Regions from separate parts of the Lysinibacillus sp. NPDC097214 genome, predicted to be linked through region 1. Evidence: predicted binding sites of a transcription regulator. Region 1 holds the regulator's gene; each other region holds the start of a gene.

Region 1 (3,290 bases):
GGTACAATACATGCAATTCTTACGCTATTTATAGCTGCTGTCATTGGTATGATTGTTGGAATAGTAGTGTTAAAAGTACGCGGACAGGGAAGAAAAACGCCTATACCATTCGGACCATCTATTGCTCTAGCGGCGATTATTATCTATTTTTATGGGGATGTGTTGATGAATTGGTATCTTGGGTTTTGGTAATTAATCAGTGGGGGAGTCCTTCGATGATTAATAGTCTTCAAGCTTTTATATGTAGTTAATGCTAGATAAGATCATGGAGGGGATAACATGAAACCAATTATCGGAATAACAGCTTTTGCGGAGGATGATTTGTCCTCAAGATTAAATGTTGCTTATAGCAAAAGTATAATTGAAGCTGGGGGTGTACCACTTATAATTCCGCTTGGAGTGGAAGAGGATGTAGCACAAATTTTATCGTTGACGGACGGATTATTACTATCGGGCGGGCATGATGTACATCCATTTCTTTTTGGTGCAGAACCTACACCAAAGTTAGGGAAGATTCATCCGGAAAGGGATTCAGTAGAACTTTCCTTGATTGAAGCGGCCTCTATTCGGAAAATGCCGATTTTCGGCATTTGTCGAGGGATTCAAATGCTAAATGTTGCGTTTGGAGGCACTCTCTATCAGGATATTGATAGTGAATATCATAGTAAGAAATTAATAAAGCATACGCAACAAGCGGCACGGAGCGTTGCTACACATCATGTTCATCTAATACCTGATACATTATTAACAACGATTATCGAGGAAGAAAAAATTGCGGTGAATTCATTTCATCATCAGGCAATAAACGTAGCAGCAGAAAAATTGAAAGTGGTAGCCAAATCAAGTGATGGTATCGTTGAAGCGGTAGTACACGAAGATTTACCATTTTGTCTAGCAGTACAATGGCATCCTGAAGAGCTAGCCATTGTAGGAGATGAAGCATCAAAAAAATTATTCACTGCATTTGTAAAGGCGAGTTTGAAATTCAAGGTAGAGGCATAAAACTTGATAAGCATTACATGTCTTATGACGGAAATTAAGTAAAGACATTGCTAGAGCGAAGAATCCATATAAAGTGGGTTCTTTTTTGTGTGAAAAATGGCACTCGAAAAATAAGAAAAAGAGGTATATGCCCATCAGTGAACATAAAATCCTCTTTTTATACTTTACTATTGAGATACTTTTAATGTACACGACGATAAAGACCTACAACATGCCCCAAAATAGAAACTTGGTCTACGATAATTGGCTCCATTGTTGCGTTTTCAGGCTGTAAACGGAAATGACTTTTTTCCTTAAAGAAACGCTTTACAGTTGCTTCATTCTCTTCAGTCATTGCTACGACAATATCACCATTATCAGCTGTTGATTTTTGTTTAACAATAACTAAATCTCCGTCTAAAATGCCAGCTTCAATCATGGATTCACCCATAATTTCAAGCATAAATAACTGATCTTCACTTGTCCCATAAATATCTGGTAGTGGGAAATATTCATCGATATTTTCAACAGCAGTTATCGGAGAACCTGCAGTAACTTTCCCAACAAGTGGGACATGTATAACATGTTGCTTTTGAATAGAATCCTCTGGCTCTAGAATTTCAATGGCACGTGGTTTAGTTGGATCACGTCGAATCAAGCCTTTTTGTTCTAAACGAGCTAAATGTCCATGAACTGTAGAGCTTGAAGCAAGTCCAACTGCTTCACCAATCTCACGTACAGATGGTGGATACCCCTTTGCGCGTACCTCTTCTTTAATGAACTCTAATATGGCCTCTTGTCTTTTCGATACTTTTTTCATGATTGCTCACCTCTTTTTTCTAATCATTCTACTTATTAATAGTATAGCAGAATGCGAACACTTAAGCAAACATAGGTTCGAAAAGTGTTTGACAAAAACGTTTGTTCGCATTATTATAAGAACATATATTCCGAACAAACATTCTCGAAAAGGGGTTATAAACATGAACTGGTTTAAAAAAAATCCACATATTACAATTTTATTAGGAGCTTGTCTACTATTTACAGCATATCTTTTTATAACAGACCCAGGCGAGGTTACATACGCAGAAATTGAAATCGAACATGGTGATAGCTTATGGTCGTTAGCCGAACAATACCGTGGTAAAATGAAGTCGGATGAATGGATTAAGCTTGTTAAGACAGAAAATGAATTATCGAACGTACGAATTATTGCAGGTAAATCTCTAGTGATTCCAGTAGTGGGTGAGGACCAACCCAATCCTTTAAATTCAATTGAAATTGCGAGAAATGTAAAATGATAACTAAACAACAATCGGCTGTTGTCTATTGCCGTGTGAGTACAGAAAAAGAGACACAAAGCTCCTCGTTAGAGCGTCAGGAGGAGGAGTTAGTACGCTATGCTAAAGAACAGGGCTACGAAGTGAAGCATGTTTTTAAGGATAAGCATAGTGGCTATGATGTGGAACGAGAAGGTTTACTAGAAATGCTCGATTTCATAAAAGAAAAAGAAGTAACAGCATTATTTGTGCAGGATGAAACACGCTTAGGACGTGGAAATGCTCGAATGGCCGTATTGCATTTATTGCAGAAAACTGAAACTAATGTTTTCTCTATGCGAGATGCGGGACCTGTACAATTAAATGAAATGGATACGATGCTCCTAGAAATTTTAGCAATTGTAGAGGAGTACCAGCGTAGAATCCATAATGCAAAAATACGTCGAGGTATGCGTCGTGCGGTTGAAAATGGCTATCGCCCTGAAAACAATTTATCTAACCGAGGAAATCCAAACGGTCAAGAACGTAAAGATGTCCCTATAGAAGAAATCGTCAAGTTACGTAATCGAGGCTTCACATTTGAGGAAATCGCTGTAACTCTTAGGGGGCTAGACTTTGACGTAAGCAAAGCTACTGTCCATAGGAGATATCGGGAACATCTAGAGGGAAACGAAATAAAATAACGTTTTAATCAGTGGGAGTTTTCCTACTGATTTTTTTCTTTTTAAAGGCTCTAGATGAAGGTGAAGGAGACAAGTAGTCACGATAGAATGGCGAAGTGACGGTTAGGACAGCGAAAGACGTGGATAGAATCGCCAAAGTGATGGATAGAACAGCGAAAAACGTGGATAGAATCGCTGAAGTGACGGATAGAACAGAGAAAAACGTGGATAGAATCGCCGAGGTGACGGATAGAACAGAGAAAAACGTGGATAGAATCGCTGAAGTGACGGATAGGACAGCGAAAAACGTGGATAGAATCGCTGAAGTGACGGATAGGACAGCGAAAAACGTGGATAGAATTGCCGA
Region 2 (3,290 bases), 120 kb from region 1:
TGCAAAGCGAGGACGTCCAATGACGGACAATAATCGTAAGCAGGCTTTAATATTAGCAGGTAGTGAGGTGCTTGCAAACCATCATGGTATGGCACCTGGTATGATACTAACGAAAGATGAGCGTACTTATATTTTGCTTCCGGGGCCACCTAAAGAGCTTGAACCGATGTTCCAGTTTGAAGCAAAGCCAAAGCTTGGTGCGATGTTAAATGCTGGAGGGGTTATACTATCGCATGTGATGCGTTTTTATGGCATTGGAGAGGCTGAGCTTGAAGTACGTGTCCAAGCTATTTTAGATTCGCAAACAAACCCAACTGTTGCGCCACTTGCTTCTGACGGCGAAGTTACACTGCGTGTGACTGCCAAGGCAGAAACGGAGCAAGAAGCACAGCAGCTTATTGCTGCAAAGGTAGCAGAGCTTCAAGTGCTTGTAGGTGACTATCAATACGGTATAGATGATGATTCTCTAGCCTCTAAAACAGTAGAAATGTTACTAGATAATCAGTTAACAATTTCTGCGGCAGAAAGTTTAACAGCTGGATTATTTCAGTCTGAGCTTGCAGAAATACCAGGTGTAGGGGATGCCCTTGTTGGTGGCGTTGTTACGTATACAGAAGAGGCTAAAATAAAACAGCTCGGTATTTCTAAAGAATTATTAACTACACATGGGATTGTCAGCAGTGAATGTGCAGCGGCTATGGCTAGCGCTGTACGAAAAAAGTTTGATACAGATATTGGTATTGGATTAACAGGTGCGGCAGGTCCTACAGCGCATGATCATCAACCAGTGGGAACGGTTTGGATTGGGATCGCAATTGGTGATGAGCAACCAATCACATATTTACTTCATCTATCGGGCATGCGTAATACAAATCGACTTCGTGCGGCGAAATTTACTTGTCATTATTTAATGCAGCTTTTGGAAGAAAGAGGCTTTAAAAAACGTTATTAAATATTAGACGTGTTGATTAGGTAAATATAGGTCTATTATTGGCTGATAAAAGGATTTTTTTGTTGATATTTTGCTAATGTATAACCATTTTAACTGATTGTAGCGTAGGGCTACTCGACTCCCGCGGGAAAGCGAGACAGGCGAGACCCTGCACGAAGCGCAGCGAAGGAAGCGGCTCGACGCTCGCCCGCAGGAAAGCGAGTAGCCCGTAGCGGAAATCAGAGCCTTCTAATAAAGTGGATAAAAATGGTTAATCGACACGCTTGATTAAATATCGTTAAAATAGAAATTTGGGTAATGGAAAGTTACCCAAATTTTTATTTTGAAGAAAAACGAATAAACGTTCGCTTTTTTCTTGCGTCTTCTCTCAAAAACAAGTATAGTAGAGATAGAGAAAAACAGTGAACAGTTTTCGAAGGAGGAAAATGAATGAGTGATCGTAAAGCAGCCTTAGAACAGGCGTTAAAACAAATTGAAAAGAATTTCGGCAAAGGTTCCATCATGAAACTTGGCGAAAAAACTGATTTAGAAATTGCTACATCTTCAAGTGGTTCGCTAGCACTTGATGCTGCATTAGGTGTAGGTGGTTATCCACGTGGACGTATTATTGAAGTATACGGCCCTGAATCATCAGGTAAAACAACGGTTGCTCTTCATGCCATTGCAGAGGTGCAGGCAAATGGTGGACAAGCAGCGTTTATCGATGCTGAGCATGCGTTAGATCCAATATATGCACAAAAATTAGGTGTCAATATTGATGAGCTTCTATTATCTCAACCAGATACAGGAGAACAAGCGCTTGAAATCGCTGAAGCACTAGTACGTAGTGGCGCTATCGACATTATCGTTATAGACTCAGTAGCAGCATTAGTTCCGAAAGCAGAGATCGAAGGAGATATGGGTGATTCGCATGTTGGTTTACAAGCGCGTTTAATGTCTCAGGCTTTACGTAAGCTTTCAGGTGCAATCAATAAATCGAAAACGATTGCTATTTTCATTAACCAAATTCGTGAAAAAATCGGTGTCATGTTCGGAAACCCAGAAACAACACCTGGTGGTCGTGCACTTAAATTCTATAGCTCCGTTCGCTTAGAAGTACGTCGTGCAGAAGCTATTAAACAAGGTAATGACATTATGGGTAACCGTACAAAAATTAAAATTGTGAAAAACAAAGTAGCGCCACCATTCCGTACAGCTGAAGTTGATATTATGTACGGTGAAGGAATTTCAAAAGAGGGCGAAACAGTCGATTTAGGTGTTGAACTAGACATCGTTCAAAAAAGCGGTTCTTGGTATGCTTACGGTGATGAGCGCCTAGGTCAAGGTCGTGAAAATGCTAAACAATATTTAAAAGAAAATCCAGCGGTGCTTGACGACATCGCAAATAAAATCCGTGCTTCTTACGGTATTGCATCATCATCTTACACAATTGCTGCGCATGGTGATGAGGAAGAAATGGATGATGAATTAAAGCTTCTTCTTGAAGATGAAAAATAATATAAATGCATTGTTCCCACTCTTTATAGTGAGAGCAATGCATTTTTTTATTTACACATACTGGGGAATGTGGTTTTATTATATTTATTAGGATATCCATTCATGTAGCTCATCAAATTGATATAAATTGACCTTCGTTCCGATTGGGCGAAGTTTTGTGAAAATAATTCCTAAGTACTGCTTCTGCACCATTAATGTTAAAAGCTAAAATAAGCGTTAGTGTAAAAAGTAATAGGTAATTAATTCTCTTAATGGATATGACTGACTTTTTTTCTTGAGAGGGCGAACAGATGCCCGACTATCCTTGACAGAGCTTGAGGCTAGCTATACAATTAAATATGTATAATTTCTGAATTATGACTTTAAATAGGCAGTACATTCTGACTTCATTTATAAGGCTTTTGAAGACCTATTAAATGAAGATGAAGCCTCTGGCAGATGTCAAGGATTTTGAAAGAAATGAATAATAAGATGTTAGCCTTAGATTTTCGCATCCTGCAAAAACGGCTAATGTATCTGCTTCGGTAAAAACGCCACTTCCTGTGATTTTACCGAATGTCAGACATCGTGTCTGCACCTTGTGCAGAATTAAACATGATTTAAAATCCGAGATGCAATTATTATGCCAAGGCGAATTTGATGTATGCGCCGACTGAAACTGTAATACCCAAATAGCAAGAGGAGGTGTTCATATGGATGGAATTACTATCATCTCCGCTTTGCTTGGACTCATCGTTGGTGCCGCTGTTAGCTATATCTATATGAAAAAAGTGAATGACTCAAAAATCACTGGTGCTAAACATGTCGCTGAAACTATCGTTGAAGAAGGAAAACGAGAAGC
Region 3 (3,290 bases), on a different contig from region 1:
TGGGGGCAAGAAGTATATGCTCCTTGCGACGGGATCATTGTCCAAGCAGAGGATGGTTATAAAGAACGAACACGTACAAAATTGCTTTCAGATATGTCTAACGCTTATAAAAATGCTCATTATTTCGACCCGAAGAAAGATGACATACAATCAGTTGCTGGCAACTACATTATTATAGAATGTGCCAACAATGTATATGCTGGATTAGTCCATCTTCAAACTGGGTCAATTCAGGTTTCAGTTGGTCAGCGTGTAAAAAAAGGTGAAGTTATTGGCAGAGTTGGTCATTCAGGTAACTCCTTTGCTCCGCATTTGCATTTTCAACTTATGGATAGTAGTGACATAGCTACTGCAAATGGATTGCCTTTTGCTTTTGAACAATACGAAATGTTTAAAAATGGCAAATGGGAAAAAGTGAATAATGGGATTCCAACAAATAAGGATAGAATAAGATTTCAAATATCTGATGAATAGGAATAAATTAAAACAGCATAGAGGGGTACCGTCAGGAAAATGGGTTTAGCGTTGTAAATCCGCATTTTCCTAACGGTACCCCTAAGATAAAGTTCCCCCTCACGGCAAAGTCAAGAATTATTTCTAGTCCACTATTGAGCTATCCTGCACCGTTAGCACATCAAGCGATTGCTCTAATTAAACAATCACTCTCCGTTTGTCGAATAAAAAAGATTATACATTCTTGAAAATGCTATCAAAGTATTCACGCCAATAATCAACTAGCCAATTATTATATGTATGATACAAAGGCAACAATTTCTCAATATCCTTAGAATGTATTAAACAACCTCTATCATCATACATATGAAATAGTAAGTCCTTATCAATACTTATAAAATACACAGATTGTCCAATAGAAGGTTCTCTTCCTTGTTCATAATTCCCTATACCTCTAAGTATTTCCTAGTAGGGTACAGATTTTAATTGTGAGTATACAAATTTCACTTTGTATTCATTTTTAACTTCTATTGTTTGACCCGTGACCTCATCATAATCCTCATCTATATCGTATAATGTTTCCTCTTCTATATTTTGGTCACATAATAGATCATACAGATATTCCGGAGTGGTATTTCCAAACATAATATCCTCGGTAATTTCCCAATCATTTATATAAATATAAATAGAATCATCGGGCTTGAACACTTCTTCAAATAAAGTAGTAACTCTTGTAACAACTTGATTTAATCTATCTTCAGTACCATTTTCATATGGTTCACCGAGTTCAAACCTTAGATGTAATTCACTAGTTAGGTTAGGGAAGTTGCTATCTATATACTTCAATATTTTTTCCTTCATTGGAGTTACTCCCTTTTATAAATTCTGTAAAATTTCGATCACTAACGCACCTTATTTAAGCTTTCAAACCTGTCTATTTTAACCCAATCCAATAATGTTACAAACCTCTTATTCAACTGAACTGCACCATTAGTTGAATAGCAACTATCTTTAACAACTTATATCTGAAATAGACTTGAATGTCCATTTTAAATTTAAAATGGAAAAATTTTTTGACATAAATCGAACAAAAGTTTATAATGTAAACAAATATAACAAAAGGTGATGCTATGAATGAAAGAGAACAGGCGGTCCTTGCATTAATTCGCCAGAATCCGTTTATGTCTCAGCAAGAGATGGCAGATAAGATGAAGCTATCTCGACCAGTCCTTGCTAATTTAGTGTCGAGCTTAACGAAGCAGGGGAAAATTGTAGGTCGTGCATATATTTTGCCTGAGGAAAATGAAATTATTTGTATCGGTGGAGCCAATCTTGACCGAAAATTTCATGTAAAGGGGAATGTCCAATTCGGTACGTCCAATCCTGCTAGCTCTTCATTTAGTGTAGGTGGTGTAGGACGAAACATTGCTGAAAACTTAGGTAGATTAAATCATCAAGTAACATTGCTGACTACTGCCGGCAAAGATGCTGATTGGCAAGTGATCCAAGAAGCGTCAGAGCCATTTATGAATTTACGTTATGTGGAGCAGCTACCTGACGCTTCGACTGGTTCCTATACTGCGGTTATGGATGAGCAGGGCGAGCTAGCATTAGCGGTAGCAAATATGGAAGTATATGATCTTTTATTGCCAAGTTTGCTAAAAAAACATGAGTCAATGCTGATGAATGCGGGCTGCTTTATTATGGATTTAAACTGTCCAAAGGAAACAGTGGCTTACATTCAGCAGGTGTCGATTGCCCGTGAGATTCCATTTGTCATCGTGCCGGTATCTTCGCCAAAAATGAATCGATTACCAGATACGTTGCAAGGTGTAACATGGTTTATTTGTAACACAGATGAAGCGGAGACGATTGTGGATCATACAATCGAAAACTCAACGCATTATGAAAAGGCCTTACAGCAACTTCTTACATTAGGTGCTGAGCATGTCATTATTACAGCTGGTAGTAAGGGAGTGTATGCAGCTTCCACTACAACGAAGCCAAGTCATTTCGCAGCTAAAGCCATAGAAAAAATTGAAGATGTGACAGGTGCAGGAGACGCCTTTGTCAGTGCAGTAATCCATAGCTGGCTTACTGGCCAATCCTTTGCAACATGTGTTGATGCAGGTTTAACAAATGCCAAAAATACGCTTGCATCGCCATATACCGTAAGACCTGAGCTATCAGTTGATTTGTTAAACAGTGAAATGGAGGAATAACAACATGAAAGAATTCATCGTATTATCAGAAGAAGTAAAAGCAGGACAAGCGAAAGGTTTACCAATCGTAGCATTAGAATCAACAATTATTTCTCACGGAATGCCATATCCACAAAATGTACAAACAGCACGTGAAGTAGAACAAATTATTCGTGATAATGGTGCAGTACCAGCAACTATCGCATTAATCGATGGTAAAATCAAAATTGGTTTATCGGATGAAGAACTTGAAATGTTCGGTAATGCACAAGGTGTAGCAAAAGCATCTCGTCGTGACTTAGGCTATCTTTTAGCATCAAAAAAAATAGGCGCAACAACTGTAGCTGCAACAATGATCTGTGCGGAGCTAGCTGGTATTGAAATTTTTGTAACTGGTGGTATCGGTGGCGTACACCGTGGTGCTGAAACAACAATGGATATTTCAGCAGACTTAGAAGAATTAGCACAAACAAATGTTGCTGTAATTTGTGCGGGTGCTAAGTCCATTTTAGATATTGGTTTAACTTTAGAATATCTTGAAACAAAAGGTGTACCTGTCGTTGGATACGGAACAGATGAATTACCAGCATTCTACACACGTCAAAGTGGTTTTGATGTAAACTTCAAGATTGATAC

Evidence for each region. Region 1 encodes LexA, which represses DNA repair genes until DNA is damaged. Its sites were predicted from a motif close to CGAACATATGTTCG; they were not measured.
Region 2: the regulator LexA is predicted to act here: its motif matches at 1,286-1,299, upstream of recA (recombinase RecA).
Region 3: the regulator LexA is predicted to act here: its motif matches at 1,538-1,551, upstream of ACQKMI_RS02115 (carbohydrate kinase).

Annotation. Positions count from the first base shown of each region.
Region 1 is NZ_JBNNSS010000003.1:482,212-485,501, forward strand. Features, by position in the region: gene ACQKMI_RS09495 (prepilin peptidase) at 1-192, shown strand, start outside; gene ACQKMI_RS09500 (gamma-glutamyl-gamma-aminobutyrate hydrolase family protein) at 280-1,002, shown strand; gene lexA (transcriptional repressor LexA) at 1,184-1,801, opposite strand; gene yneA (cell division suppressor protein YneA) at 1,965-2,282, shown strand; gene ACQKMI_RS09515 (YneB family resolvase-like protein) at 2,279-2,944, shown strand; gene ACQKMI_RS09520 (hypothetical protein) at 3,064-3,290, shown strand, end outside.
Region 2 is NZ_JBNNSS010000003.1:363,865-367,154, forward strand. Features, by position in the region: gene ACQKMI_RS08975 (competence/damage-inducible protein A) at 1-952, shown strand, start outside; gene recA (recombinase RecA) at 1,382-2,449, shown strand; gene rny (ribonuclease Y) at 3,142-3,290, shown strand, end outside.
Region 3 is NZ_JBNNSS010000001.1:430,939-434,228, reverse strand. Features, by position in the region: gene ACQKMI_RS02125 (M23 family metallopeptidase) at 1-474, shown strand, start outside; partial or broken gene ACQKMI_RS02120 (DUF3885 domain-containing protein) at 688-1,314, opposite strand; gene ACQKMI_RS02115 (carbohydrate kinase) at 1,584-2,675, shown strand; gene ACQKMI_RS02110 (pseudouridine-5'-phosphate glycosidase) at 2,680-3,290, shown strand, end outside.